Regions from separate parts of the Bacteroides sp. CAG:633 genome, predicted to be linked through region 1. Evidence: riboswitches for the same ligand, from Rfam matches in the RefSeq annotation. Region 1 holds a riboswitch; each other region holds the start of a gene.
The links. Region 1 has a riboswitch for cobalamin ahead of QVP67_RS14645 (TonB-dependent receptor plug domain-containing protein). Riboswitches for the same ligand answer to the same signal wherever they lie in the genome.

Region 2: it holds a riboswitch for cobalamin, as region 1 does, so the genes downstream of both, QVP67_RS06400 (TonB-dependent receptor) here and QVP67_RS14645 (TonB-dependent receptor plug domain-containing protein) in region 1, are expected to answer to the same signal.
Region 3: it holds a riboswitch for cobalamin, as region 1 does, so the genes downstream of both, nrdD (anaerobic ribonucleoside-triphosphate reductase) here and QVP67_RS14645 (TonB-dependent receptor plug domain-containing protein) in region 1, are expected to answer to the same signal.
Region 4: it holds a riboswitch for cobalamin, as region 1 does, so the genes downstream of both, QVP67_RS13800 (DUF5074 domain-containing protein) here and QVP67_RS14645 (TonB-dependent receptor plug domain-containing protein) in region 1, are expected to answer to the same signal.

The regions. Positions count from the first base shown of each region.
Region 1 covers NZ_FR883153.1:12,809-20,736, forward strand. The annotation lists partial or broken gene QVP67_RS14645 (TonB-dependent receptor plug domain-containing protein) at 1-984, opposite strand, end outside; cobalamin riboswitch at 1,051-1,259, opposite strand; gene QVP67_RS14650 (multidrug effflux MFS transporter) at 1,378-2,583, opposite strand; gene QVP67_RS14655 (6-bladed beta-propeller) at 2,804-4,048, opposite strand; gene QVP67_RS14660 (RecQ family ATP-dependent DNA helicase) at 4,884-7,928, shown strand, end outside.
Region 2 covers NZ_FR883048.1:6,236-14,163, forward strand. The annotation lists gene QVP67_RS06390 (PKD domain-containing protein) at 361-1,680, opposite strand; gene QVP67_RS06395 (YncE family protein) at 1,719-2,882, opposite strand; gene QVP67_RS06400 (TonB-dependent receptor) at 2,913-4,892, opposite strand; cobalamin riboswitch at 4,984-5,189, opposite strand; gene QVP67_RS06405 (2-oxoacid:ferredoxin oxidoreductase subunit beta) at 5,467-6,471, opposite strand; gene QVP67_RS06410 (2-oxoacid:acceptor oxidoreductase subunit alpha) at 6,491-7,928, opposite strand, start outside.
Region 3 covers NZ_FR883138.1:17,775-25,702, reverse strand. The annotation lists gene nrdD (anaerobic ribonucleoside-triphosphate reductase) at 1-1,936, opposite strand, end outside; cobalamin riboswitch at 2,118-2,316, opposite strand; gene QVP67_RS13245 (hypothetical protein) at 2,826-3,146, shown strand; gene QVP67_RS13240 (N-acetylmuramoyl-L-alanine amidase family protein) at 3,205-4,233, opposite strand; gene QVP67_RS13235 (O-acetylhomoserine aminocarboxypropyltransferase/cysteine synthase family protein) at 4,378-5,658, shown strand; gene QVP67_RS13230 (NADP-dependent malic enzyme) at 5,760-7,928, shown strand, end outside.
Region 4 covers NZ_FR883144.1:34,962-42,889, forward strand. The annotation lists gene QVP67_RS13790 (dihydroorotase) at 1-211, shown strand, start outside; gene QVP67_RS13795 (vitamin B12 dependent-methionine synthase activation domain-containing protein) at 230-1,120, shown strand; cobalamin riboswitch at 1,264-1,463, shown strand; gene QVP67_RS13800 (DUF5074 domain-containing protein) at 1,758-3,215, shown strand; gene QVP67_RS13805 (DUF5074 domain-containing protein) at 3,236-4,513, shown strand; gene QVP67_RS13810 (RNA polymerase sigma factor) at 4,797-5,282, shown strand; gene QVP67_RS13815 (hypothetical protein) at 5,287-5,913, shown strand; gene QVP67_RS13820 (metallophosphoesterase) at 5,901-7,073, shown strand; gene QVP67_RS13825 (lysophospholipid acyltransferase family protein) at 7,160-7,921, shown strand.

The DNA of each region.
Region 1 (7,928 bases):
AACCCCATCGGTATATTCCACACCTTTGTCCTGATAGCGATTCCAACTGTGATTGTATTTGGCCTGCGCCTGTAATGTCCACTTAGTAGAAAACTTCTTTTTATAACGCGCTTGTGTAAAGAAGTTCTCATCCCATAATTTTTCATCCGAAATCGGGTTATAAAGGGTTACCCCTCCCGGTAGTTCGCGGGCTGAATAGTAATAATATCCTTTCACATCCAACTCCCCTCCGTCTTTGAACGTATGATACAGCGTCGCTTCGCCCTGCCACGACTCCACTTCCGAGTTGTTTCGTTTCTCTTTCGTCACGTACTTCCCGTTCACCAGCGTAAACGGATAATTGCCGTCGGCACGCATATAACCGGCATCTACCGAGAGGCGTGTACGCTCCCCCAGTTTCTGCCACCATCTGACAGAGGGCGCTACATATCCGAACGAGCCGCCCCTGACACGTGCCAGAAAAGCAGAAGTACGATTTCCTTCGAAGTGAGGTTTTTCCGTTTCGATGTTCAGTACGCCGGCCGACGCATACAGACGGGCCGACTGCAACAGGTCTTCGCTCTGACCGATGGAAAGAGAAAGCATCGACACATTGTCCAGCGAAAAACGTCCGATGTCTATCTGCCCTGCCTGGCAGTTGCTGACTGCCACACCGTCGTAGCTGACAGCCGTATGGGCTGCACCCATGTTGCGGATAGAGACTGTCTTCAGTCCGCCTATACCACCGTAATCCTTTACGTCGGCACCGGCAAAACGGCGTACGGCATCCGCCACATTCTGTATGCCAAGCTGGCTGATGTCCTGCTTCGACATGGTCTGCACAGGCACAGCCGATGTCACCTTGTTGGGCATCCTACGGGCAGTCACCGTCACTTTCTCTATCTGATGCACCTTGCCGGCAATCGTATCTTCCTGCACTTCCTGTGCCACCATCCGGCAGGTCATCATGCAGCACAATACGATACAGCCCAATCGCATCTTCATAAACAAACGGCAGAATCTTTTATTTCATTATTCTTGTGTGCACTGACTGCTTTCCTCGAACAGACAATTTTTCGACTTTGTTTTGCAGGTCTTCTGACTCGTTTCCTAATGTATCGCCTTCCCATTCTCTTTATTATCAGAAAAACAGTGGCATCCGAGTATGATACATTCCTCTTGAAACACACAGCAGCGGGACTGTCCGGGATTCACACCCGATTCCCTTTTCATCCACATCTCCGAACGGAGATTACGGAACAAAACAGCGGCAAATGTAGGAATTTATTTGAATATCCGCAATCAAAAACACAAAAAAAGTATTGAATACCAACAAACAGCGTTCTGTCGGAAGTGGTTTGCTGAAACGCTGTTGGCCACCGTGGCGCAGGTTACGTTTTATTGCTTTCGTATCGTGCTGAAAGCAAAATACAGCCGTGTGCCCCGGCGCCCCAAAGCCACCAGCATACACAGCAGCGAACAGCAGGCACAAACCACAAATACCACTCCCGTGGACGAAAGGATATTACCGATGCCCACCAATGGCGAAACAATGCCTCCCGCCGCAAAACATACCGCACCTAAAAGAGCCGATGCCGTGCCCGAATTCTCGCGCTGACTCTCCATGGCCAAAGCTGTGCTCGAAGTAAACGTCATCCCCATGCTGAACAGCAGAACCAGCATCAGAGCCTCGTATACCCAAAAGCTGCACGCCGACATTAACGCCCCGCACTGTAACACGGCTGCCACTACCATTCCGCAACAGCCAACCAGTGTACTGGTCTCCGAACGGCGAAACTTGACCGACAAGGCAGCCGCAACACCTATCGCAAGCGCATTGACTCCGAAACACAAGCTGAACGCAAATGCCGAAAAGCCATAATGCTGCTGCACGATGAAAGGCGACGAGGCGATGTTGGCAAACAGCACTCCCTGTGCGAAAGCCATCTGAAGTACATAGCACACGTAACGCCTGTCGCGCAACACGACTCCAAAACTGCGGAACGTATCACTCCATTTTTCAGCCGAACGGTTTTCACGCGGCAACGATTCCTTAAAACGTAAGCAGCAGGCCAATAACACCAGTCCCAGCCCGAACAGAATCCAGAAGATGCCCTGCCATCCTATCACATCGGTCAGCAGGCCACCCACAATCGGAGCCGCCACCGGCGCCACTCCGTTAATGGCCCCAATTACAGCCAACATTTTGGCAAGTTCGCGTCCGGAATATTTGTCCGTTGCCACCGAACGCGATATGACGATACCACCCGCACCGGCTATGCCCTGTAACAGACGGAACGCCACAAACTGCTCTATGCTCTGCGAAAACAGGCACAACAGCGTCGATGCAATAAACAGCCACATGGCCACCAGCAAGGGTAACCGCCGACCGTACCGGTCGCTCAGCGGACCGAAGAATATCTGTCCCACTGCCAGACCTATCATACTGGTTGTCAGTCCTAACTGAACCATCGAAGAAGTTGTGGAAAAATACTCGCCCATCGAAGGCAAACTGGGCAGATACATATCCGTCACAAAGGGGCCAAATGCCGTCAGCATGCCCAGCAATATCAGCAAAAAAACTTTAGAATTTTCTTTAACCATCATTTATTCTTTCTTTAAAGCGGTGCAAAGTTACAAGGAATCTGTCCAGTTTATACAGATATCGACCTTGCGTCTTGCTCTTTTTCGAAAAGATTTTCAGAACTTAACACACAGTCCTCCCTACCCCTTATTTTTTCCCAGTTAGGAAAAAATTCCTCTCTAGTTAGAAAAAAATATTTTCCTAACTAGGGAAAAAAGAAAGCCTGACTACTGTCAGGCTTTAGTCTTTAAACTCATAATACAACAGCACCGGATTGGAATCGCTCTCCAAACTCCTTATCAATTCTTTATTAACAACTTTATCAGACAACTGACCGGACTCGAAAAGTCTTTTCAACTCTGCCAACTGCTCCGTATTATAAAAGTAAAACACACCATCGGCATCCGCGCACAAGTACCCGGGAAGCATAACGCCGTTTTGCTTGTTTCCTGCAAAAAAGATATCGTCTTTCTGTGTCTGGAAAATAGAAGTCTGACCACTTTTCAGATGATGGCGTACTTTAAGAAGCGATCCTCCATAACAATTAAACCAAAGATAGCCCTGATGAACATAGAAATTGCAAAAGCCCCAATAGACCTTCTTCTGTGTCAGGTGCATATACTGCTGCATCATTTTCTTGGAGAGCGCAACGGGGTCGCCAGACGAATGCAAATTGCTGTCCTTGAGCAGGTCGTCGCGTTTGATCACTTTTTCCCCATGAATAGCCAAAACAGGATATACTTCCCCCTCACGAATGGCCATAACGGTATCCATCAGCGCCGTACAGAACCAAAGTTCATCCCCGACACGAGTAAAAGGGGTGCCAAAATTCAGAAATTCATTTTGCCAACCTTGATTATATGAATCATAATCCAGCAGGCTGGCAGTCATTTTGCCAGCTTGCAACAGATCTATCTGGTGCAGCAGATAATAAGGAGTATCGCCCTGTGCAGGCCAATGGCTCGACTGGTAAGCATAAAGAAAATCAGACTGATACGCTATATCGGCATAAAACGGTGGGGCGTCTAAGGATATTTCATCCTCAAAAGTACCTGTCAACAAATCATATCTCAATATCTTGTTGCGTGATGAGTCGTACAGATACAGTTTCTTCTTTTCCTCGTCAACAGTAAAGTCTCTGCAACCGGCATATTCACCGGGAGCCGGACCATTGTTCCCGAATTTTCGGATAAAAGAGCCGTCTTTCTTGAAAGCATATACTCCTTCCGTCCGACGATCCATTAAATATAACGTATCGTTCACAGGCACCATCTTGCTGATGCTCGACAGCAAAACGTCTTTGGTTTCCAAAGGTATCAGACGAACATCTTTGAACAGTTCGGAATACCTCCATAGTTCAGTGGAAGCGCTATCCATATTGATGATATCTGCCTGTGAATGTACAAGCAAGGACCCTTGAGACTGACAGGCTACTACGACAAAACCCAATACAAAAGCTAAAAGAAAAAACAGATTCCGTTTCATTTACATTACCTCCTACGAGTTTAGTCATGTTTTTATTCGCTACTCTCTTTCGCAAAGAAAAAGAAAAACGGTTAAAAAAGCAAGAAACTGAACCGAAAAGTCATATTGAAAATTCATTTTTTCTACAAATAGTAGTTGCGTTTCAGCGAAGGCTACATCGATAACGGGGAGAATTAGAAAAGATTCACTGGTTTCACCTATAAAATCCGGACTTACCCCGTGAAGTTTCACCACAACCACCTAACAACAAACAACTTACAGTGAAACATACGAGAAAAGCAATCCGCCCCATAAAATCGCGGTGAAAGGAGCGGTGAACCATCACCTTTCACCATATCTTACTGTCATTCAACGATGAAAGAGAACGGTGAGGGCGTGAAGGATAAATCGGGAAAAACAGTTCTCAACAGGGAGAAAAGGCGGATAAAGTCCATAGTTGACGTCCGAAAGTTTCACTTTACGACCGTCAAGTGCCTCTTTACAAACAGAAACAACCATCCGCCCCCAAAGAAACAGGAAGTAATGCGATGACACACGACAAATAATGTCGGACAATCGGACAAGCAATGCCAGAGTGCCCAATAAGCAATGTCAGACTGGAACACAAGCATGGCTCGTGAGCCACGCAAGTGTTGCTCGTGAGCCACACAAGTGTTGCTCGCGAGCCGTGCAAGTGTCGTTCGCGAGCCGTGCAAGCACGGCAAAACACACCGGTTTCACACCCCGCATACCGCTTACGGGGAAAATAAACCAGCGAAAGTTTCGCTATCTACGCATTTTTTACGTAGCTTTGTGAAATGCTAATTGGTTCCTTAACTCTTTACAAGAAAAAACGATGTCAATATGGAGCAGGCTCATGGGATGGAAAAACGCCGGAGACACCAACAAAGTCGCCGGCAAGGAGAATGTGCCGCCATCCGATGAAGCCCCACGTTACACCATTGTCGATGTGGAAGTCGGAGTAAAAGACCGGAAAATACACGACATCGGAGCATTGCGGCACGACGGTGCTACCTTTCACAAAGCCTCGAAGAAGGAGTTGTTCGACTTCCTGCGTGATACTGACTACATCTGCGGACACAACATCATCCACCACGATGCCCGATACCTGTTTGCCGACACCACCGACCGCCGTCCGCTGGTAGATACCCTCTACATGTCGCCCTTGCTGTTTCCCGAACGTCCTTATCACAAACTGGTGAAGGACGACAAACTGGTAAACGACCAGATGAATAACCCGGTGAACGACTGCCTGAAAGCCCAGAACCTGCTACAGGACGAGATAGCGCAATGGAACCTACTGCCGGAAAGCAAACGCCAGATCTATGCATCACTGCTGAAAGGCCAAAAGGAGTTTGAGGGTTTTCTGCGTATGGTAGGAGCCCGACCGACGGAAAAGGAGACGGCCGAAGCCATACGAAGCCTGTACGAAGGAAAAATCTGCGGACATGCCGACCTGAACACCCTGATAGAAAAGTATCCGTGCGAACTGGCATACGCCCTGGCACTGATCGACACCACCGACCATCGTTCCATCACTCCGCCGTGGGTGCTCTACCAGTATCCGCTGGTGGAACACGTCATCCGCCTGTTGCGGCATACCCGCTGCAACGAAGGCTGTACGTACTGCAACAGCCAGTTGGACATATTCCGCAACCTGAAAAGCTTCTTCGGCTACGACCAGTTCCGCACCTACGAAGGCGAACCGCTGCAGGAACAGGCTGCCGACGCGGCAGTCAAAGGCAAATCGCTGCTGGCCATCTTCCCTACCGGCGGAGGCAAGTCGCTCACCTTTCAGCTGCCTGCCCTGATGGAAGGCCGCACCGTGCATGGGCTGACGGTCGTCATCTCGCCGCTTCAATCACTGATGAAGGACCAGGTGGACAACCTCGACGAACGGGGCATTACCGACGCCGTAACCATCAACGGCCTGCTGGACCCCATCACAAGGGCACTGTGCATCCAGCGGGTGCTGGAAGGTGAAGTGTCGCTGCTGTATATCGCCCCCGAAATGCTTCGGTCGAAGACCATCGAAAAGATTCTGCTGGCACGCCACGTCGTCAGGTTCGTGATAGACGAAGCCCACTGTTTTTCGTCGTGGGGACAGGATTTCAGGGTGGACTATCTGTACATCGGCAAGTTCATCCGCAACTATCAGGAAAAGAAAGGCTGCAAGACGGCCATCCCCGTGTCCTGCTTCACGGCTACAGCCAAGCAGAAGGTAGTGCAGGACATCTGCGACTACTTCAAGCAAACATTGGATTTGGACTTGCAGCTGTTTGCCTCGACGGCATCGAGAAAGAACCTGCGTTACTCCGTGATACATGCCGACACGAATGAGGACAAATACTCCAAACTGAGAAGTCTGGTAGCCGAGAATCCGTGTCCGACCATCGTCTACGTATCGCGCACCAAGCGCACCCGCGAACTGGCAGTCAGGCTGACCCGCGACGGCTATCAGGCCCTGCCCTTCAACGGCAAGATGGATGCCGACGAGAAAGTGGCCAATCAGGACGCCTTCATGAACGACCAGGTACGCATCATTGTAGCGACTTCGGCTTTCGGCATGGGAGTGGATAAGAAAGACGTAGGTCTGGTGGTACATTACGACATCTCGGACTCGCTGGAGAACTACGTGCAGGAGGCTGGACGTGCCGGTCGCGACCCTCACCTCAATGCACGCTGCTACGTGCTGTATAGCGACAACGATTTGGACAAACACTTCATTCTGCTGAACCAGACCAAACTGAGCATCAGCGAAATACAACAGGTATGGAAAGCGGTGAAAGACCTTACCCGTCAGCGCATGAGGGTGTGCTGCTCGGCGTTGGAAATTGCCCGCAAGGCGGGATGGGACGACTCGGTATCGGACATCGAAACCCGGGTGCGGACGGCCCTGGCTGCTTTGGAACAGAGCGGATACTTGGTTAGAGGAAACAATGTGCCCCATGTTTACGCCACCGGCATCACAGTCAACAACATGGACGAAGCCCGACAGCGCATATCGGCTTCGGTACTGTTCGGCAGCGACGAAATAGAGAAAGCAGTAAGAATCATCAAATCGCTGATTTCGCAGAAACACATAGCCAAGGCACAGGATTCGGAAGCGGAATCGCGCATCGACTATCTGGCCGACATATTGGGGCTGAGCAAAGGCGAAGTGTTGTCGGCTGTAGAACGGATGCGACAGGAAGGCATTCTGGCAGACAGCAAAGACATCTCGGCTTACCTGCTCGACGCCGGCAGTTCGGAACGAAGGTCAGGGCAGTTGCTCGAACGCTTTGCAAAGCTGGAAAGATACATTCTGGACAACATACCCGACGCCACCTGGCGGATATCGTGCAAACAGCTGAACGACAATGCCATCAATGCAGGAATAGGCACATCCAGAGAGAAAGATATCCGAACCCTGCTTTATTTCCTCACCATCAAAGGTTATACCCGCAAGAAAGAAGACGCGGCACACAATCTGGAAATCAGCCTGCGGGTCGACAGGGAAGCGTTGCTGAAGCGTTTCGAAAGGCGGCTGGAAATCAGCCGGTTCACCATCGAATGGCTATACCGCCTGGCTGCCGAAGCAGGAAAAGAAGCGTCGGACGAACAGCAGGCCATCCAGTTCTCAGTGGTGGAACTGCTGAACAGCATCAAAGCCAACCCGCAACCCCTCTTCAGCGGACTGGACGAACTGCAGTTAGAGGACGTAGAAGAAGCCTTGCTCTACCTGTCGAAAATCGGCGCGCTCAAGCTCGAAGGCGGCTTTCTGGTGCTCTACAACGCCATGGACATCAAAAGGCTCAAAGACAACAAGTCGAGATACAAGCAGGACGACTACCGGATGCTGAACGAATTCTACAAGCAAAAAATACAGCAGGTACACATT
Region 2 (7,928 bases), on a different contig from region 1:
TATAAAATGCTCTCTCAGTTGGATGTGGGAAAACTTCATCTTGAATAAAATTGCAATTTATATGCCAGTCTTGCTATGATCTGTATGGAATTTCTGTAAGTCGCTGAATGATAGTGTGCTGCTGGCTTGCCGGATGGAAAATCTTTAATGAGGAAAGGTGTGGAAAAGTGTGGAGTGTAGAATTTTTCCACAGATAGATGTTCTGTTTTCTACAAAAAAAGTCTGCCTGGCTTTATTAAGCTGCAGGCAGACTTGAGATTACCTTACAAAGAAAAAGTGTTATTGTGATAATAATTCTGTGATACAATTATTACCTGGGTATTTCAGTGTTCTTCCATTTGGTTTGAGCTGCGTGTGGAGTTAGTCCTCCCGTGTGGCAACTTCTTCTCCCAAAATGTGGAGATCTTCTACGCCCGATACCTCTGTAGAGCATTCGCCCAACCAGCCGTTTTCCTGGTTCACACCGCAATATATCTTGATGAAGTCTACACCCGGCAGGTTGACCTTTTGTCCTTTGGAGTTGACAGCCCAGTCAATATCGATGCAGGCATCGTCTTTGGTGTTTTGTTCGTTGTCGGCATAGCCGTAACCGAATTTGTAGAGTACGAAGTAAGTACCTTTACCGCTTTCATCGATACCGTTCTGTGGCAGACATGTGCCGTTGAAAGTCAGCTTTTCGCCTTCGAACCACTGCGGGAAGTAAGGTTGGTTGTGGAAACTGTTTTTCACCTTATATCCAGAGTTTCCTTGATTATCTTCCCAGCGGATGTACTGTTCTTTTTCTTCGGCAGTGGTTGGTTCCTTTTCGGGGCGGTAGTAGGTTATCTGATAGTCCTTATAAGTGTTGACATCGTTTCCGGCATTAATGGCCATCTGATACCAGGCTTCGCCTTCAGGATTGTTATGGGCACTTCCGGCTATTTCGTACCACTCGTCATCATCGGGCACGCCGTTCTTGTTCTTGTCGTAGGCCACCATGATGATGCCCGGTTCGCAGCTACCGCCTACGGGAGCATCCGGATTGGGATTGGCGGCCGAATAGAAAGCGTTGCCAAGTACGCGGAAGTCGCGCAGGCCGGCTTTGTTTTCGATAGTGTGGTCGAAACCTACCGTTACATAACCACCGTATCCACCAAGCGAAATCATGCTACGGTTGCCGTTTCCGATGGCGTCGAGCACTTTCTGGTTCATGTTTTCCTGCGTGTCGCCTTCTTCGTATGAGGGCAGAACGTTGGTGTACTGTCCTACGGCAGGCATAAAGTCGATTACCTTTGTAATATAAGCTTTGGCTCCTTCGGGAGTTGTGATAGAGTCATCGAAACCTACGGTTACCTGGAAAGTATAGCTGAAACTGCTTGTTCCTTGGGTTGCAGTCAGTATCAGTTCGTATGCGCCTGCACTGGGGAAAATGTATTCCAGCTGTTTGCTGTTGGACAGTGTCTCGCCGTCCAAAGTCCAGGTGTAGGTAACACCTTCGTCGGACACGCTGTTCACTTCAATCTTGAACAATTGGTCGACAACTGCTTTGAATCCAGATTCCGGAACGTTGACGGTAATGTCTGCCTGCTGGAGCACATAGGGTTCCGAGTTGTCGTCGCTGCACGATATAAGGCTGCCTGATAAAAGGACAGTCGATAAAGCGATCCCCCACAGGGATTTGCTCAATACTTCTTTTTTCATAATACAATTGTTTTTAGGTGAATATATGAGTTTATTGTTTATTCAAATGGCTCGGTCGTAAAGGCGAAGTGGGCGGGTATGTCACCGGTCATCACTTTCCATTTCTTTTTTCCGTCGGGGCTAAAGCAGTACAGATAGCCCGGAGTAACGTAATTGGTGGCATCGGCCACAAAAATTTCCTTTGTTTCCGGATTTACGGCTACACCGTAGGGGATTTCTATTTCCTTGTCCGTGCCGTCGGTGATGAAGTTGTGCGAAACGATCTTCTGCCACAGCACGTCGTAGATGGCGTATCCGATACTGTTGCTTTCCGTCACGTAGCTCCACTCTACGCTGGTCATGTAGATGGAGTCGCCGCACAGGTGCATTTCGCTGGCTGCTATGCCCAAGTTGCCGATGACCTGGTCGGTATGGCTGTCGATGACAAACACGTCCGACCCCGTTCCGTAGTAGTCGCCGCGCGAGCTGACGTATATCCGTCCGAAGCGGTCCAGCTCCATACGGTGCAGATTGATGGCTACGTCGATGGACTTGATGACCTGAAACGACTGAAGGTCGACCACGGATACCGTACGGTCGTAGTTGGGATAACGGTAGCCGCCCGAATTGGCCACATACAGTTTTCCGTCGGTGATGACCATTTCTTCGGGTTGATAACCGACGATGACTTCGCGTGTAATACTCAGGCTGGCAGTATCTATTTCGACTACCTTTCCGGGACGGGCGTCAGGATCGATCTGAACGGGGCCGGCATAAGAACTGACATAGGCTTTTCCGTCGTTGAACACGATGTTGCGACAGTTCAGCACGTCGATGCTGGCAATGTGTTCGGCCGTATGTACGTCCATCACTTCCACGTAGTGCGAACAGTTGATAACGGCATACAACTTACTGCCGTAGACGGCTATGTCGTTGCCCACGTCGCCCAGTTCCTTGACAATGGAGGGGTTTCGTTGGGGATAGATGTTGCGGTTGTACTTCCCGGTAGTGTAGTCGAAGAAGTCGATGCTGGCTTTGTTGTTGCCCATGTTGCCTTCGTTCAGCAGAAAAAAGCCTTTGATGGGGCTTCCTGTATAAGGAGGAGTAATCCATTCTTCTTCCGTGTGCATCATGGGGATGTCGCCGCGGCAGGCTGACAGACTCAGTATCAGCCAGAGGCTACCCAGTATCAGCTGGATGTTTATCTGTTTATTATTTGCCATACATAGATGATTATTTAGTTTTCTTTTCCTTTAAAATGTATATTGCACGATGGCTTTGAAGTTGATGCCTGGCATGGGATAGCACGACACTACTTCGTATTGCTGGTTCAGCAGGTTGTTGACTTCCAGTGTCAGCTTCATGTCGCCCGTGCGCAGCGGCAGGTTGCGCGAGACGGAGAAGTCGCTGGTGTACCACGGTAATTGGTAATTGACCGGCAGGTTGGCTTGCGAAGAATAGCGTTCGCCGGTGTAGATGAAGCTGTAGCTGGCTTCCCACTGCTTCCAGTTCAGGTTGACGGCTGCCGAACCGCTGTGCCAGGGTATGTAGGGTATCTGTCCGCCGTAGTACAGTTTCGACGGATCGGTAAAGTCCTGTGCTTTCTGATATGTATAGTTCATGCGCGTGGTCAGTGTCAGGTCCTGTGCCGGTTGCCAGTTGGTCTGTAGGGCGACGTCTATTCCTCTGATTTCCACTTTTCCCAAGTTGACCATAGTCCAGCGGAAGAAGTTAGATGTAGGAGTCGCTACAATCTTGTTTTCTACTTCGTTGTAGTAAACATCGGCCTGGGCTTCGATGTGCCGTAGCCAGGTATGACGGAAGTCTTTTCCATACGTGATACCTATATTATATTGGTTGGTATATTCCGGCTTCAGGTTGATGTTGCCTATAAAGGTGTAATACAGGTCGTTCAGCGTCGGCATGCGGAAGATGCGCTTGTAGAAAGCACGCAGGTGCAGGTCGTGCTGCCTGAAAGGCTGCCACGAGGCAATGGCTGTGGGCGTCCATTCCATCTTATTGGCAGCAGCGGTTGTGTCCGAGGCCACGTTGTCGTGGACGAAGGTAGCCAGAATACTGGCCTGCATCTTCACCCGTCCCAGGTGCAAGGAAGTAGCGGCAGCAGCCAGCACTGTATGGCGGCGCGGGTAGACAAAGTCTTTCAGGTCGGCATTCAACAGGTTGAACTGATAGTCGGCCGACAGACTGACGTCCCACGACGGCAGCAGTGTATAACGCTGCGCCAGCGATACGTAGGCTTCCTGTTGACGGTAGTGGTTGTTGATGTACATCAGGGCCTCGTCCTGTCGCGGATCGGCCAGGTAGTGCAGGTAGTCGTAGGCATACTTGGCGTTCAGCATCAGGCTGTAGCGTTCGGAGAAGTCCTTGCGGAGCGAGCCTTGTACAAATACGTTGGTATCCCACTGACGATCTTCGTGCGAGAACTTGTTGCGCACCACGGCACCTGGATAGCCCCGTTCGGAGCGGTAGAAGTAGGCCTTGGCCTTCCACTGCCCTTGCGGTAGCTTGCCAAACCAACCGTTCTCCAGTCGTAGAGCATTGACGTCGCCATTGCGCCGGACAGCTGTGGTGTCGTAGCCTTCTTCCACGCGGTAGGTGAATTTATAGCGACCGGTGGTGTACATGTATTCGCCGCTAAGCGACATATTGACTTTTTCACTCACTTTCTGCTCCCAAAGCAAGGCCGGATTGACGGTACCGAAAGAGCCGGTCTTGAAAGTGGCTTTCACCCGATGGGTCTCGTTGTCATCGAACTTCGGTGTCCGCGATTGCAAATAGATGGAACCTGCCGATCCGAAGTCCTTGGCTGGTTGGAAGATGGCGCTTTTCTGCCCGTTGTACAAGGTGACACTCTCCATGTTGTCCAGCGAGAAGCGTCCCAGGTCCACTGTTCCGTTCTGTGCATTGCCCAGTTCGATGCCGTCGTAGAATACGCCGACATGATTGGTGCCCATGCTGCGTATGTTTACGGTCTTCAGGCCGCCTACACCGCCGTAGTCCTTGATCTGTATACCCGAAAAGTAGCGCAATGCATCGGCCACACTGTGCGAGGCGAGCCGTTGTAGCTGTTCGCCCTGAAGTTGCTGTACGGGTATGACTTCCTTTTGAATGGAACGTGCCGTGATGACGACCTCGTCCAAACGCTGCAAACTGTCTAACTTGCTTTGTGCGTATAGGGATATAGTGCTTCCTATTAAGGCACAGACAAGCATGACAGGTCGAAAAGTACATCTGACCATGTCTTTTAGTTTTCTGAATTGTTGTTTTTACTTGTTCGTATTGGCCTCCCTAACCCTGGAGGTCGACCAAACATGAATGATGGCAGGTCTTCTGACTGACTCCCTTACCGGAACCTTCCCAATGTATGTAACATCAGTGGCATAAAAGTCTTTTCCGATAAGTTGAAACTGGAGCTTCACAGCAGCGGGACTGTTCGGGACTTTCACCCGATTCCCTTTTAATCCGCTCGTCCGGTTGGACAAGACGGAACCAATTCGGGGGCAAAGATAGTGAAAGGTGAGAGCAATACAAAAAAGAAGCTCGCTTATTTTTGTATTGGCGAGCCGCATCCTTTCTTATCTAAAGATAGTGAAAGGTGAGTGGAGAGGCGAAGATGAAGGAAAAAGAAAAAAGTGTCGGGATTCATCACAGATTTACCATTTGCAACGGATAAATAAGAGAGATCGGGGTGATTGTGCAACCCCTTATCCGGAGAAACTAGTCTCATCTGTGCCGAATCCCGACACGTCTGTTATAGTTGTAACGAGGGCGAAGAAGCCAATAGGCTTACTTCACTTCCCATGTATCGTTAGTCAGCAGCAATTCTTCGAAGTTGTGATACTTCTTCTTGGCCGAAACCTCTTCGATCTGCTGGTGTACGGCTTCTTCGTAGGTAGGAGCTTCCACGTCGCGGATCACGCCGAGTGCGATAGGAAAGTCGGGACCTTCCATCAGCGCCAGCTTCAGCTGCAGGGTGTTGTCCATGCAGTGTGCGTCGTGCACCAGGATGTCTTTCTCCGTGATGCCGTTTTCGCCCAGCTTCACTACCTTCAGACCGAAGCCTTCCTGCATCAGTCCGTATTCGTTGTTTTCACCGAACAGCATAGGTTTGCCATGCTCCAGGTAGATGGCGTTCTTGGCGCGGTCTTCCTTCTTGGCTACAGCGTCGTGCGTACCGTTGTTGAAGATGACGCAGTTCTGCAGAATCTCGCAAACGGCAGCACCTTTATGGTTGTAAGCTGCTTTCAGAATCTCTACCGTACCGGCAGCATCGGTGGCCACGGCGCGGGCAAAGAAGCGTCCGCGTGCGCCGAAGCACAGTTCGGCCGGATGGAAAGGATCTTCTACAGTGCCGTAGGGCGACGACTTGCTGACGAAGCCACGGGGCGAGGTAGGCGAGTACTGTCCTTTGGTCAGACCATAGATGCGGTTGTTCAGCAGAATCATGTTCAGGTCGATGTTGCGGCGTACGGCGTGGATAAAGTGGTTTCCACCGATGGCCAGTCCGTCACCGTCGCCCGAGATCTGCCATACCGTCAGACGAGGATTGGCAACCTTGGCTCCTGTAGAGATGGCGGCCGCACGTCCGTGAATGGTCTGCATGGCGTATGTATTCATATAATAAGGTAAGCGGCTGGAGCAACCGATTCCGGAGATAACCGCAGTTTCCCACGGAGCTACGCCTATTTCTGCCATTGCTTTGTGCAGTGAAGCCAGGAAGAAGTGGTCACCGCAACCCGGACACCAGCGGGGTTGTCCTTTCTTAAAGTCTTTTGCTGTATATTGGTCCATGATATTTTCTCCTCTGTGATTATTGGTTTAAGATGTTAGTGAAGGCTTCTACCAGCTCGGCTACAACGAACGGCTGTCCTTTTACTTCGTTGTACTGGTACGGAGTGAAGTTGTCTATCTTCATGCGCAGGTAGGCGGCAAACTGTCCCAAGTTCTGTTCGGCCACTACAACTTTCTTGTAGCGTTTCAGCACGGCTTCCGTATTCTTGGGCAGCGGGTTCAGATAGCTGAAGTGGGCCAGTGCCACTTTCTTTCCGTTCTTTATCAGTTCTTCCATGGCCGAGTAAAGGTGGCCGTAAGTACCTCCGAAGCCCACGATCAGCAGGTCGGCATCTTCAGCGCAGCCTTGTACTTCCACGTCGGGTACGGGTATTTTGGCAACCTTTTCAGCACGCAGATGGCACATCAGGTTGTGGTTTTCGGGATCGGTCGAGATGGCTCCCGTGTTGCTGTCCTTCTCCAGTCCGCCCAGAATGTGCATGTAACCTTCCTGTCCGGGGATAGCCCAGTAGCGTACGCCCGTTTCGGGGTTGCGGCGGTAGGGAGTATAGTTGTCTTTCATCTCGGCGGGTGCGTAGGGCGGATTGATGGCGGGATATTCGGCCAGCTTGGGCAGCTTCCAGGCGCCGGAGCCGTTGGCTACATATCCGTCGGTCAGCAACACGACGGGCGTCATGTGTTCGAGGGCTATCTTGCTGGCCATGTAGGCAGCGTCGAAGCAGTTGGTCGGCGATGTAGCGGCAATAACCGGCATGGGACTTTCGCCGTTGCGTCCGAAGAGAGCCTGCAGCAGGTCGGTCTGTTCCGACTTGGTGGGCAGACCTGTAGACGGACCACCACGCTGTACGTCGAGCACTACGAGCGGCAGCTCGGTGATGACAGCCAGGTTCATGGCTTCCGACTTCAGGCAGACACCGGGACCCGAGGTAGAGGTAACGGCCAGTGCACCGGCAAACGAAGCTCCGATGGCAGTGGCGCATCCCGAAATCTCGTCCTCGCACTGTACGGTCATCACGCCCAGTGATTTGTGCTTGGACAGTTCGTGTAGCACGTCGGTTGCGGGAGTAATGGGGTAGGAGCCGAGGAACAGCTTCAGACCGGCCTTTTCGGCAGCGGCAATGAATCCGTAAGCTGTAGCCTTGTTTCCGGTGATGTCCATGTATCTGCCCGGAACGGCGGCTTTACTTTCAATCTTATATGTATGGGCTACGGAAGCATGGGTGTTGTGTCCGTAGTCGTATCCTGCATGAATGACTTTGATGTTGGCTTCGGCCACTTCGGGCTTTTTGGCGAATTTCTCGCGGATGAAGTCCTCGGCAATCTTCAAGTCGCGGTTGAAGAGCCAGCATACGAGGCCCACGGCGAACATGTTGCGGCATTTCAGTATCGACTTGTTGTCCATGCCGGTGTCGGCCAGGCAGTCTTTTACCATCTTCGAGATGGGGGCGGCGATGACA
Region 3 (7,928 bases), on a different contig from region 1:
CACACTCGTTGCAGATTGTATTGGGGATGTTGAAGGTAAAGTAATTGCATCCTTCTTCCGCCGCCACTTTCAGCAACTTCCGGTATTGTGCCTGCGAAAGGTGCTCTTCGAGGTTCATATGCAGAGCCGAACCGCCCGTCAGGTGTTCGATGTAGGGAGCGCCGTGTAACCTGAACTTGTCGATGATGTTCAGCGAATCGTCCTCGACCACGTAGAAATAGCTGTTATAGCAGCTGCGGGGTACGAAATAGCCGTCTTCCAGGTCCCACTTGGCGTGCTTCACACCCACATTTTCGGCCGGAATCATCTCGCAGTTGAACAGGACATTCTTCGTCTGATACTCCTTGTTCTTCTTTTCGACCAGTCCGAGAATGGTCTGCACAAAACGCAGGTAATCGGGATTGTCGCTGATCTTGATTCCCATAAACTCGGCAGCCTCAACCAGACCGTTGACGCCAATCGTCAGGTATTGCCGCCCCATATTGATGTAGCCAGCATCGAACAGGGGCAACATGCCATGTTCGTGCAACGCTTTCAGATTCTCGTTATAAGCCAGCTGCGCCCGGTGGCACAGGTCGATGACATCGGTCAGAAACGTCTTGTAGTCGAGCTGGTGATTGACGGCATACTGCACACAGCGGTTGATATTCACCGTCAGCACACTCTTCGAACCGGTCGATACGCCACCCGCTCCCAAGGTATAGCTGAAACCGTTGTCCTGTATCTCGTTGCGCAAGCGGCAGCAGCTGGACAGTGAGTCGGCACTGCTACTCATATAAGTAAAGAAGGAATGCCCCTCGGCATACATTTCGGCTGTAAAATCGCCCCACTCCTGGTCCAGCACATCGCCGTCCTTGCTCAGCAGAGCCACCGTCTCGACCGGAAAAGTCAGCACCGTCTTGGTACGTTCCCGGTTGAACCACTTCATAAACCGCTTTTGCAGCCAGTTCAGTCCCTCCCAGTCGGGCTTGCTGCCGTCGGGGAAAAAGAAGTCGCCGAACAGGCTTTCGAAATAGTAACGGTCGTAATACGAAATGTTCCAGAAGACAGCCTGATAGTTGCGTGCTCCGGTAGGCTGATTGATGGAATAGACAATCTGTTCGAAGCAATCGGTAATGATTTTATCGACCGTACGCTGCTTCAGCGAAAGGTCCACCACCTTTTCCGGCTCCTTGTAATACTCGCGGCCGTACTCCAGCCCGATGAAATAGTTGAGATACATCAGAAACTCGGGCGTGGCACAAGCTCCGCTCAACATGCTCGAAACCATGAACACCATGTTGACAAAGCCTCCGCAGAACGACTTCAGGTTGGTGGGTGCCGTCGAATTGCCGCCTATCGACTTCGTACCGCCCGTCAGCCAGGGGTACATCGTGATGGAAGCACAATAATTGGCCAGACTCGTCTCGTCATTCTTATATATAAAGTGGTGAGTCAGCAGGTCAAGGTACTGGTCCGCCAGTTCCTTGCCATACATTTTCTTCATGCGGTCGGTCAGCAACCGGCGATTCAGGCGGATGAAGTTCGACTTGGGCAGTTCACCAATCAGCGTGGCGATGTTTTTATGCTCCACATTGGCGTTGGCATCGTACTTCGAACCGGTAGCGGCATTGGTTGCCTCGCAATAGTCGGACAAGAACTTCAGTTCGTCCATCACCTCGCGGTCCTCCGCATGACGCTGCCGGTAGAGCATGAACGACTTTGCCACCCGATAATGTCCCTCGCGCATCAGGGCTTCCTCCACTAAGTTCTGGATTTCTTCCACCTTGATGCCGTCGTACAGGTCGAGCCGGCTGATGATTTTCGAAACATTACTCAGGCTGACAGGCTCGTTCACCGAACGGAATGCCTTGATAATGGCATTCATTATCTTGTCGAGCGAGAAGCGGTCGGCCGATCCGTCCCGCTTCACAATTGTAAAGTCACTGGTTTCCATCACTGTTTTCATTGTTTTTCCTGTTTTGTCCGGCCAATAAACCACTGTTCGCACACAATATGGCTTCCCGAAGGCTACAGCCGGCATTTTGCGGACACACCTCTTCCTCAGGTATGCCTTTCCCACAAAAAGTTTAATTACTGAATATTTTCGCACCGCTTTTCTATCCCACGAGTAAAAACGGCCTTTGATGAAAATGGCAGGTCTTCTGACTGACTCCCGCTCCGACACCTTCCCAGTTCAGTTGACCAGTGGCAAGAGTAATTGTCGGAACGTTGAATGGAGCTTCACAGCAGCGGGACTGTTCGGGACTTTCACCCGATTCCCTTTTAATTCACGAAGATGAATATCCGCATGAAACCAATTCGCGGCAAATATAGCAGAAAAAACAAAAAGGCAGAGAAAGAAACCGGAAGTTTTTTCAGCCGAAAGATGGGAAACAAGGCGAAAGATACCGCCAAATGGGTAATTATTCCCCAACATTGTAGCACAGATTCTACAATATCCCCACTTCCAGTCAGCCAACCGTCTGCCCGATTTTTGCAGCAATATTGCTAACAAACGTAAGTACAGGCTAACATTTCTGAAAGCGATGCCCGAACTGCATATCTGGCACTGGAACACGCGGTATGGAAATAAAAAGAAAACATTTCTGCCCAGATAAGAGCCTAAAAGCCTGTTTTCAAACAATTCCCCTATCTTGTAAGAAACAACCAAAAAGGATTTTTATCCAACAAACATACAGTCGCATCGTCCAACAGAGCATAAACAGACATTAACAGACAAAATACAGTATGCCACAAATCGCTGTTTCTGTTGGCACTCCCTTTGCACTACAGTTTATGAGTGAGAAAATAAAACCTGAATATTCACCTAAACTTAAACGATTATGAAAAAGGTATTAGTAACAGTAGCGATGATTCTCGGAGTAAGCACTTTTGCAACGTTTGCACAAGAAGTAACCCCACCTGTAACAGAAAACGCAACGGAAGCTACCGCTCCGCAAGATGAGTTTGTAAAAATGGATCCTTCAGCACTGCCGCAATCCCTCGTCGAGAAACTGGCAGCAACAAACGAAGGCGCAAGTGTGAAAGAAGCCTATGTGAAAGAAACAGAAGGCAAGAAAATCTACAAGTTAGTTCTCGTCACGACAGACGAACAAGAGTTGACAGTCATTTTGGACGAAAATGGTGAGCCTGTCAAAGAATAAACTCTTCAGAATGTAAATACCCCTATTGGCAGTCCCGGTTCGCGATGAATCGGGATTGCTATTTCGAGCGTTTGTAATCTGCGATAAAGCCCTCCATCATCCACTTGGCCAAAGCCTGACGGTTGGAACTAAGAACAAAACGACGCTGGTCGAAAGCATTCTGAATATTACCCAGTTCGACAAACACAGCTGTCGGCGAAGCATTGAGCAGCACATACAGACGACGCGAGCTGACAGTACCTTCGAAACCACGGTTGGGCTGATGCCGGTCGTATTTCGATTCGAAAGTATTCTTCATCCCCGTAGCCAGCCGCTTGCCCAGCGTGCTCTGCGGAGCATAATAAAAGAACACATCAGTCTGTGCACTCTTGCTACGGCTGTCTACATGCAGAAAAATTGCCCGGCAATATTTATACTTTTTACGATCCTTGCGATAATATTCATTGATTTTTGCACAACGTTGTTGCAGCCTTGCTACCTGGTTCAAAGGAATCGGATCGCCCATACAGGTCTCACGTTTGCTGTTCGAGAGATAACGGTCGTTGCGGATACCGTCCTTGGCGTCTTGTATGATGATACGCACCTCGGCTCCTTCCTGCATCAGGTTACGTGCCAGTCGCAGCGCTACATCGTATGCATACTCGTCCTCGTGCAGCTCGGTTTTCCCAATCCGACCTATCGCACCCGGATCAGGACCTCCGTGTCCACTCACTACATAGAAGCAGGCTCCTTGCAGACGGTTGCCTGTCACCTTTACATCCGCCAGTCTCTTCCCGAAAAGCGGCTCGTGAATCACACTTTTCCTGCTACCCGATTTTCGGTGCCTGCTATCTTCTCCTCCTCTGCTACCTTTTGCATGCAAAGGCGGCAACTGATATTTCACGCCCAGACGCAGCTCTTCCTTACCACGCAAGGCCTTTTTATTAAGTTCAAGAAATTCCTTATAATAACTTCTTCCCGGTCGGCCGTTGCGCTCAAGAAATGTCGAAATACCTTCACCAGCTTTCGGAGTGTCGCACTGCTCCTGCGCCGAAACCGCAAAAGAAAATACAACCAAAAGAAAGGATACGAACAGAATACGAATCATAAATCTACAATCAATATTTTGGAACGGTTGTGCACCAATAAATTATCATTTAACCTTCATTGCGGACAAAATTACATTATTTTCCTTACTTTTGCGAGCAGTTACATGTTAATTGATAAGAAACTAAAAAAAATAGATAGCATTATGGCAAAACAATTCAAGCCCGAGACCCTCTGCGTACAAGCCGGATGGTCTCCTAAAAAAGGAGAGCCGCGGGTGCTCCCTATCTACCAGAGTACAACCTTCAAATACGAAACCAGCGAGCAGATGGCGCGTTTGTTCGACCTCGAAGAAAGCGGATATTTTTATACCCGTCTGCAAAACCCCACCAACGATGCTGTTGCCGCCAAGATTGCTGCCCTCGAAGGAGGTGTAGCCGCCATGCTGACGTCCAGCGGACAGGCTGCCAACTATTATGCCATCTTCAACATCTGCGAAGCGGGCGATCACTTTGTCTGCTCGTCGGCCATCTATGGCGGTACGTTCAACCTGTTTGGTGTCACCATGAAGAAGCAGGGTATTGACGTTACTTTTGTCAATCCTGACGCCAGCGAAGAAGAAATCTCCGCCGCTTTCCGTCCCAATACGAAAGCCCTGTTTGGCGAAACCATCTCGAACCCCGCTCTTGAGGTGCTCGACATCGAGAAGTTTGCCCGTATTGCACACAAACATGGTGTGCCCCTGATAGTGGACAACACCTTCCCTACTCCCATCAACTGCCGTCCGTTCGAATGGGGAGCCGACATCGTGGTTCACTCTACCACCAAGTACATGGACGGACATGCCACCAGCGTAGGCGGCTGTATCGTAGACAGTGGAAACTTCGACTGGGATGCCCATGCCGACAAGTTCCCCGGACTGTGTACGCCCGATGAATCGTATCACGGACTGACGTATACAAAAGCCTTCGGCAAGATGGCCTACATCACCAAGGCTACCGCACAGCTGATGCGCGACCTGGGTAGCATTCAGTCGCCCGAAAATGCTTTCCTGCTGAACCTCGGTCTCGAAACCCTGCACCTGCGTATGCCTCAACACTGCAAAAACGCACAGGCCGTTGCCGAATACCTGCAAAAGAACGAAAAAGTGGCATGGGTGAACTATTGCGGCCTGCCCGACAACAAATACTACGAACTGGCACAGAAATACATGCCCAACGGTTCGTGCGGTGTTATCTCCTTCGGTCTGAAGGGTGGACGCGACGTAGCCATCCGGTTCATGGACAACCTGAAGTTGGCTGCTATCGTTACTCACGTAGCCGATGCACGTACCTGCGTGCTGCATCCTGCCAGCCATACACACCGCCAACTCACTGATGAGCAACTGATCGAAGCTGGCGTACGTCCTGACCTGATCCGTTTCTCGGTCGGAATAGAAAATGTGGACGATATTATCGCCGATATCGAACAGGCACTGAATGCCTGACATAACCCTCTTCCATCGGCATCGCATTTCAAAGCCATGCTGATGGAATAAATACAAATACAATTATACAATATTCATTATTCATCAACATCAATCAGACTATGGTAAAGATTACAAAAGAAGCTGCTTTGCTCTATCACTCGCAAGGCAAACCTGGAAAAATAGAAGTAGTCCCCACAAAGCCCTACAGTACACAGACCGACCTTTCGCTGGCCTATTCGCCCGGCGTAGCCGAACCCTGTCTGGAAATAGAGAAAAACCCGGAAGATGCTTATAAATATACAGCTAAAGGCAATCTGGTAGCTGTTATATCCAACGGTACAGCTGTGCTGGGACTGAGCGACATAGGCGCCTTGAGCGGTAAACCCGTTATGGAAGGAAAAGGACTGCTCTTCAAGATATATGCCGGTATCGATGTGTTCGACATCGAAGTAAACGAAAAAGATCCCGACAAGTTTGTAGAAGCTGTAAAAGCCATCGCACCGACTTTCGGCGGTATCAATCTGGAGGATATCAAAGCTCCCGAATGCTTCGAAATAGAACGCCGGCTGAAAGAAGAGCTGGACATCCCCGTCATGCACGACGACCAGCACGGTACAGCCATTATCTCCAGTGCCGGACTGCTGAACGCTCTGGAAGTGGCCGGGAAGAAGATTGAAGACGTGAAAATAGTAGTAAACGGTGCAGGCGCTTCGGCAACTTCGTGTACCAAACTGTACGAAGCACTCGGTGCACGCCGCGAAAACATCCTGATGCTGGACAGCAAAGGTGTCATCACCAGCGACCGCGAGAATCTGACCGAACAAAAACGTTACTTTGCCACCGACCGCCGCGACGTACACACCCTGGCCGAAGCCATCAAGGGAGCGGATGTATTCCTCGGACTTTCCAAAGGCAATGTGCTGACACAGGACATGGTACGCAGCATGGCCGACCACCCCATTGTGTTCGCTTTGGCCAATCCCACTCCGGAAATATCTTACGAGGATGCCATGGCTGCACGTCCCGACGTACTGATGTCAACCGGACGCAGTGACTATCCTAATCAGATAAATAACGTTATCGGTTTCCCCTACATCTTCCGCGGTGCACTCGATACACACGCCCGTGCCATCAACGAAGAAATGAAACTGGCTGCCGTACACGCCATAGCCGACCTGGCCAAACAGCCGGTACCCGACGTCGTAAACGAGGCTTACCATGTGAACAACTTTACTTTCGGCCCCGACTACTTCATCCCGAAACCGGTAGACCCGCGCCTCATCACCGAAGTATCGTGTGCCGTAGCACGCGCTGCCATGGAAAGCGGAGTAGCCCGCAAAAACATCGAAGACTGGGATGCCTACAAACTGCAACTGCGCGAACTGATGGGACAGGAAAGCAAACTGACCCGCCAGCTCTACGATACTGCCCGACGCAACCCGCAACGCGTAGTGTTTGCCGAAGGTATTCACCCCAACATGCTGAAGGCTGCCGTCGAAGCTAAGGCCGAAGGCATCTGCCATCCTATTATATTAGGTAACGACGAGGCTATCGAAAAACTCGCCAAGCAACTCGACCTCAGTCTGGACGGTATCGAGATTGTCAACCTGCGCCATCCCGACGAAGCACCGCGCCGCGAACGCTATGCACGTATCCTGGCCGAAAAACGCGCACGCGAAGGTGTCACCTACGAGGAAGCCAACGACAAGATGTTCGAACGCAACTACTTCGGTATGATGATGGTAGAGACAGGCGAAGCCGACGCTTTCATCACCGGACTGTACACCAAATACAGCAATACCATCAAGGTGGCCAAAGAAGTCATCGGCATACAGCCCTGTTACTCCCACTTCGGCACCATGCACATACTGAACTCCAAGAAAGGAACTTACTTCCTGGCCGACACACTGATCAACCGCCATCCGGATGCCGAAACCCTGATAGACATTGCCCGTCTGGCCGACCAGACCGTACGTTTCTTCAACCACACTCCGGTGATGGCCATGCTGAGTTACTCGAACTTCGGTGCCGATCAGGAAGGAAGTCCGGTAAGCGTGCACCAGGCCGTAGACTACATGCAACAGCATTATCCCGACCTGGCTATCGACGGTGAAATGCAAGTTAATTTTGCCATGAACCGTACGCTGCGCGATGCCAAGTACCCGTTCACCCGACTGAAAGGCAAGGATGTCAACACACTTATCTTCCCCAACCTGAGCTCGGCCAATGCAGGCTATAAACTGCTGCAGGCCATGAATACGGAAATGGAACTGATAGGCCCGATACAA
Region 4 (7,928 bases), on a different contig from region 1:
AGGATACCGAGCCGACCTGGTATTAGTAAGACCTGAATCTCCCTGGACATTGGAAAAACACCTCATTCAAAGCAAATGTGGCTGGAGTCCGCTCGAAGGACGCAGTTTTGACTGGAAAGTGGAAAGAACATTTGTCAATGGATATACTGTCTACACTGAAGAACAGGTCGACGACAGTTACCGTGGAGAAGAATTACGTTTTGAACGATAATCTTTTTAATGCCAAAACATGATACTGACTTACCGTATCCGCGACATAGTCCCCTACATCAATTGGATCTACTTTTTCCATGCTTGGGGATTCCAGCCCCGTTTTGCCGGAATAGCCAATATCCACGGATGCGATTCTTGCCGTGCCATGTGGCTGGCATCCTTCCCCGAGAGCGAACGTAGTAAAGCAGCCGAGGCTATGCAACTCCATAAAGAAGCTTGCCGAATGCTTGAGCGTTTTGACGAAGAAGGATATACAGCGCGTAGCCTTTTCAGACTATGCCGTGCCAATTCAGACGGAGATAACATCATAATTGAAGACATTCTCTTCCCCCTTCTTCGGCAACAAACACCACATGCCGACGGGAGTCCTTATCTCTGTCTAAGCGACTTTATCCGCCCTTTATCATCAGGCATTGCCGATACAATTGGACTCTTTGCTTCCACAGCTGGCCAAGATGCAGAAACCCACTTTAGCCAGGACCCTTACCAACACCTGTTAGCACAAACTTTAGCTGACCGACTGGCCGAAGCTGCAACCGAAAAGATGCACGAATATGTACGCAAATATGCATGGGGATATGCCCCAGACGAATCATTGAGCATGGATGAGTTATTGGCAGAGAAATTCCAAGGCATCCGGCCAGCAGTAGGTTATCCTTCATTGCCCGATCAATCAGTCAGCTTTCTGCTGGACAAACTGCTGCAAATGGAACAAATCGGAATTACCCTCACTGAAAATGGAGCCATGCATCCCCATGCTTCGGTCTGCGGTCTCATGCTATCCCACCCTGAAGCATGCTATTTTTCAGTAGGGACAATCGACCAAGAGCAACTGGCAGACTACGCCCAACGTCGCGGGATTCCTATTAATGAAATGCGTAAGTACCTGTCCACTCGTCATTTATAGTCTATTGGATACATTCTATCTATACCTGCAGCATGGCTCTCCTCCCAAAATGTTTCTCTTTCCAAAAGTTTTTTAAATCAATACTTCGGTAAATTTTTACCGATAAATAAAAATAAAACAATAGATTAGCTTCATATATTCTCTTTATCTTTGCGGCCGATTGGTTCTGTGTAGCCGTTCGGCTTCATGGATTAAAAGGGAATCGGGTGAAAGTCCCGAACAGTCCCGCTGCTGTGAAACTCTTTTTGTAACGCTTTGACAAATACTTATGCCACTGGGTAAAACCGGAAAGGGGTCAAAGGCGAGAGTCAGTCAGAAGACCTGCCATCATTTAAGATAAATCGGACGCGAGGACAGTTCGATTTGGTGCATTAGCAGAATGCTGGATAATTTTTTAGTGTTTGCATATCCTTCAATTCGGGATATGAATTATTGTGCCCTGTATAATTTGCATTATTGTAAGATTACCGGTCACATTTTCAAATCATATCATCAACATGATATGTGATTTGTTGTGATTATATGGCTATATCTATATGTCAGACAAGTCTTCAAGAAACACTTAAACTTTCTCCAACTGTTGATTTTAAAAAGCTATTTTATTAATAATCAATTATTAATCTAAATCAAAAAAGTAATGAAAGTTTTATTTAACATGAGGCTGAAGACACTATGGGCCGTCATTTTATTTGTTAACGTATTGTTTTTTACAAACTGTAGTGACGATAAGGATTCCCCTGTAGCACTTGCGCCAGAATTCGAATGGATAACCCAACTTGATGAGACCACCCCTTTCTTTGTCATACCTGGACAAAGCTATCAATTAGAATATTCTGCCCAAAATGCGAATGCAATAAACATTGCCACACTACCCGAAGGCTGGAACGCACAAGTAGACGAACCTAACCACTCCATCAGTATACAAGCTTCTGAAAATGCAGTATCGAAAATTACATTGACAGTAAACGTACAAGGAGAAGGCGAACAAAAAATTTCATCAAAGGTTGACTTATACTGTTTAAACTCATTTGATGACCCTAACGGAACTTTTGTATTGAATGAAGGTAACATGACAACCGAAAACGGTTCGCTGACGTACATCACTCCTGAAGGCTATGTCATCGATGATGCTTATAAAGCTGTCAATGGTACCGAACTTGGCAACGTTGCACAAGACATGGCCTTTTGCGACGGAAAGATCTATATAATTTCACAAAACGGAGACATGAATGCCGTAGGCAGCCACTTCGACAACGACGGAATGCTGATAGTAGTAAACGCCAAAACATTAAAAAAAGAAATAGCATTCAGCAATGCCGAACTTCCTGGAATAGATTGGCCAAGCCACATTGCCGTCATTGATGAGCAACACGTATACATTCGAGACAATGAAGGAATTAAACATCTGGATATGTCTTCAAAAGAATTGAAATTTGTAGAAGGAACCGAACAAGCCCCAAAATCTCAGTTTTTCACCAGAGATGGAAAGGTTTATACATACAAACCAGGATTAATCAGCGGTATCATTGAAATTACGCCAGAGGACGACTCTGTGAAAAAAATACTTTTCCCATATACCCTCTCGTGCCAAATCAACACGGTACTGGGTATTAAGCCTGCCGACGACGGCGATATATGGGTCATGTCGTTCGGTGCCGGTAAGAGCGCCATCAGCAAATTTAATCCGACAACCCGCGAAACTATACAACGTCAAATAAGTGTTCAGCCTTCGGTTGGCTCATCTGGTATGGGTTTCGCTGTTAAAGGAAACACTTTTTACTACGCTGATGGAACAACAATCTACCAGATGAATTTCAATGATGATCCAGAACTGGATGAAACAAGCGGACTTGATTCTGAAGAAATTCTTTGTGACTTGAATACCTTAGACAATAATGCAGGAATGCTTTACAATAACATAGCTGTTCATCCTAAAACTGGACAGGTATACATCAACACCATCAAATCATATGCCCAGCTCCAAACCAACCAGATATGGGCATTCGATTTTAACGCAAGTAAGGATGCCCCTGCTGCCAAATACGAAAATTATACAAACTTCCCTGCCGGATGTTATTTCTATCCCGAAAATTAATTGATAAAGAGACTTGAAAGATGAAAATAAATAAAACAATCATGATGGCTTGTATAGCCAGCTTCTGTACACTGAGTTTGGTGACCGGATGTTCTTCCGATACGATTGATGAAACTCCCGGCGATTCCGACAACTCCAACGACGAGACAACCTATCTGGACGGATATGCCCATCCGGATGGAGTGATAATCCTGAACCAGGGAGCACGTGTCTCACAAAACAGTACTATCACCTATATCAGCCCAGAAGGTACTATTGAAGAAAACAGCTATAAAAAAGTGAATGGAACCGCCTTTGGAAATGAAGCTCAAGATCTTTATATGTATAATGGAAAAATCTACCTGATAAGTAACGGCATCTACAGTCCTAATGGTGAAGAAGGAGATGGAGTACTGGTTATAGCCGATGCTGTCACTTTAAAACGGGAAAAAGCATATAAAATGGATGAGCTCAAGTTTCATCGTCCTGAAGGAAGCCTTGATCCAGAAGAAATGATGCCGATCACTACCCCTCTTGAGAATATTGCAGTTCTCGACGAACAAAATATTTTCTTTTCTGATGAACAAGGCGTATTCCGCTTCGACAGTACTACGGGAGATTTGAACATCATCGAAGGCTCCTTCCATTTCGGCAACCAAGGCAATACGGTAGAAGGAGTAGCCAGTACCCGAGGTATTATTCGTGTAGGAGACCACCTGTATTGTGGCGGCGGAGGTTTCTGGGAAACCACACGCCTGATTGAGTTTTCGAAAGGCATGAACAAAGTAAGCCGTGTATTGCCTGATCTGAAAGGAGATTTTATCAGCGGCATTTGCCAGACTGGCGAACGTGAAGTAATGTTAGCTACTTGTGGCAGAGGAGGTGAAAAGAAAAGCTATTTATATTTTGTTGATTTGGATAAATGGGAAATTACGAAAGAGAAACAGATTGCAGAAGATATTTCAGCCGAATTCTTCAACACTCCCGGCATTGCAGTGGCTGGCGACTATCTGTATTATGCAGCTGGCAGTACAACAGTGAGACGTCTGTCACTTAGTACCTGGAAAGCTGTTGACTACATTGATACAAAACAAGATGCTCCTGATGGCGAGTATCTGAACTGTAATGTAGCTGTTGATCCTACGAACCAATACTTATATATTGCTGTATCAAATGCCTACAGCGAAAGCGAAATCCCCACTAAAAATTATCTGTTAATATACGATTGCAGTGGTGAAACATCCAAATTGGTTAAAAAGATCGAAAACCAGACCTGCTACCCCATTGGAGTTTTTCCTATGAGAAAGTTCTATAACTGATTTTAGAGTTCTCTCATGAATATTATGAAAAAAGCCCAAACAATCCCTGTTTTGGACTTAATCTTCAACAATCCTTCATAACACTTTTTCCTAATCTGCAAGGTTCACCATTCTTGGATAGAACCTTGCAGATTTTTTCACAAATTATGTTACCTCAATATGGTTTTCAGCATTATCTTTCTATCTTTGCCACAACGTTTTTTCTCCGTATTGTGATTTTTACCGACATAATACTACTAATAGAGTACAAAGTAAATAAGCAAAAACTGATACAGGAAAAGGAATGGATCATGTAGAGCAAGAATTCGTAACTCTCATACAGGAATATGAGCGTGTCATTTATAAAGTGTGCTATCTGTACACTACACCTCATGCTACCCTTAACGATCTGTATCAGGAAGTAGTTATCAACCTGTGGAAGGCTTATCCCAAGTTTCGAAACGAATGTAAAATTTCGACTTGGATCTACCGTATAGCCTTGAATACTTGCATCAGTTTTATCCGTAAAGAAAAAAACATTCCCGAAATTGTGACGCTGTCACAAATAGCCGACCGAATAGAAGAAACTGATGAAACACAGGTTATGCTAAAACGGTTATATAGCATGATCAACCGTTTGGGACAATTGGAAAAATCGATCGTGCTTCTCTATTTAGAAGATAAAAGCTACGAGGAAATTGCAGAAATTACCGGATTGACCTTAACCAATGTAGCGACCAAATTAAGCCGGATAAAAGACAAACTGAGGAAAATGAACAAGGAGGAATAGACATATGAATTTGGAGGAACTGAAAAAATCGTGGAACACATTGGATCAACAACTACAAAAAGAACAGATTGCCAATGGAAAACAAATCAAGGAACTCATCGAAGGCTGTAAGTCTGGGACAAAACGAAGCATAAGCCGGATTTTAGGACTACAACGCATTTCGATGGTAACAGGTGGTATTGTTCTATTGCTGCTTGGAGTGGCTCTGATCGTAATGCCTGTCGTACTGGACGATTCAGACATGAGAGCCAGAATCTCACTGTTTCTGTTGTTTATCGGCGTCAGCATCGTCATTGGTATCTGGTGGGACTGGAAAACCTATCGTTGGAATAAACAGACTCACATTGACGAGATGTCTGTAGCCGAAGTAAGCCGACGCATGACAACTTTCCGACAGTGGACCCGCAACGAAATCATAGCCCTCTGCATCTGGGTAGTCGTATTCAATGCTTTCAACTACTGGGTGATGGGCTATCATCTGAAATCCATCGGAACACAAGTCGTCATCATATCAGCTTTCACTGCTATAGATATACTGATTATCTGCATCTTATATAAAAAAGGAATTTATCAGCATCTAGACAACATCAAAAAGAACATAGAAGAACTGAAAGACATATGCACCGAATAACACTTTTACTGGCCATTTTTCTGTTGATACCCGATGTGTACATCTACCTGGTACACATCGTAAAAAAGACTCAAAATATCCGAATACGACTTTCTTATTGGATGCCCACTCTGCTATTATCAGCCATTTATGTCTATTACATGTATCTGAGTGGTGACAATGCCTTGTCCAACCATACTCATAGCATCGGACGGCTGGCGGTAGGTATCATGCTATTTGCCGTTCCCAAAACCCTCTTCATGCTCTGCTCTTTAGTTGGCTTACTGGTAAATTTTATCATCCGCCGCTGCCCTCGTCTACCGTTTAACATTATAGGTTTACTACTTGCTGCCATTAGTTTTGGCAACATCATCTACGGTGCCCTGTTTGGCATCAAACAGTTTGAAGTAAAACAGGTGGAATACAGTTCCCGACACCTACCCGCTGCTTTCAACGGCTACCGCATTGCACAAATATCAGACATTCACATCGGAAGTTGGGAGAAAGATCCCGCCTCCATACAAAAACTGGTAGATATAGTCAACGCCCAAAAGGCCGATATGATAGTCTTTACTGGTGACTTGGTCAACCAGCAAAGTCACGAACTGGACGGTTTCCAAGAGATTCTGTCACAGCTCCATGCACCTGATGGCGTTTACTCTGTATTAGGTAATCACGACTACGGAACCTACTACCGCTGGCCTACTGCCGATGACGAAAAGCAAAACCTGAACTACCTTATAGAACAGCAAAAAGCCATGGGATGGAAACTGCTGAACAACGAACATGCCATCATACGGCACAACGGTGACAGCATTGCCCTGATAGGTGTAGAAAACGACGGTGAGCCTCCCTTCCCGCAACATGCCGATTTGCCGCATGCCATAAAAGGAACCGAAGGCATGTTCAGTGTCCTGCTAAGCCACAATCCTACACATTGGCGTCGGGAAGTATTGCCAAAATCCAATATCGAGCTAATGCTGTCCGGACATACACATGCCATGCAGATGATTCTATTCGGACATTCGCTGGCTACCTTGAAATACCCCGAGTGGAAAGGCATGTATTACGAAGGCGAGCGTGCCTTGTATGTCAATATCGGCATTGGGTATGTAGGATTACCTTTCAGGTTCGGTGCCTGGCCCGAAATCACGGTCATCGAACTGAAACAGAAAGAATGACAAGAAAAAAATCACTTTGGTATTCCCATTATCCATTATTCGATATTATCTTTGCATCCGGAAATACTGATAAATCAAAGAAGAATATGAGGATACTCTACAACATCTACCAAGTATGCTTTGCGTTGCCTGTCCTGCTGGTACTTACTATCCTGACCGCACTGGTTACCATCGTTGGCTCTCTGATCGGAGGAGCACATTTTTGGGGCTACTACCCTGGTAAAATATGGTCGCGCCTGACTTGTTATCTGCTATTGATTCCGGTAGAAGTTAAAGGTAGAGAAAAAGTACACAAGCACACCTCGTACGTTTTTGTACCCAATCATCAGGGAGCTTTTGATATTTTCCTGATATATGGTTTCCTCGGACGCAACTTCAAGTGGATGATGAAAAAGAGCCTGCGGAAAATTCCTTTTGTAGGCAAAGCTTGCGAAAGCGCCGGACACATCTTCGTAGATCGCAGCAATCCCAAAAAGATATTGGCAACTATGCGTCAGGCCGAATCTTCACTGACCAATGGCGTATCATTGGTTGTATTTCCGGAAGGAGCACGTACCTTCACAGGCCACATGGGCTACTTCAAACGAGGTGCTTTCCAGCTGGCTGACGATCTTCAACTGGCAGTCGTTCCCGTAACGATCGACGGCTCGTTCGAAATACTTCCCCGTACAGGCAAATGGATACACCGCCATCGGCTGATACTAACCATACACGATCCAATCCCTCCCAAGGGAAAAGGACCTGAAAACATCAAAGCTACCTTGTCCGAAGCTTATGCCGCTGTCGAAAGTGCCCTACCCGAAAGATATAAGGGAATGGTTAAAAATCTGGACCAGGAAGTCCATTAAAAGAACA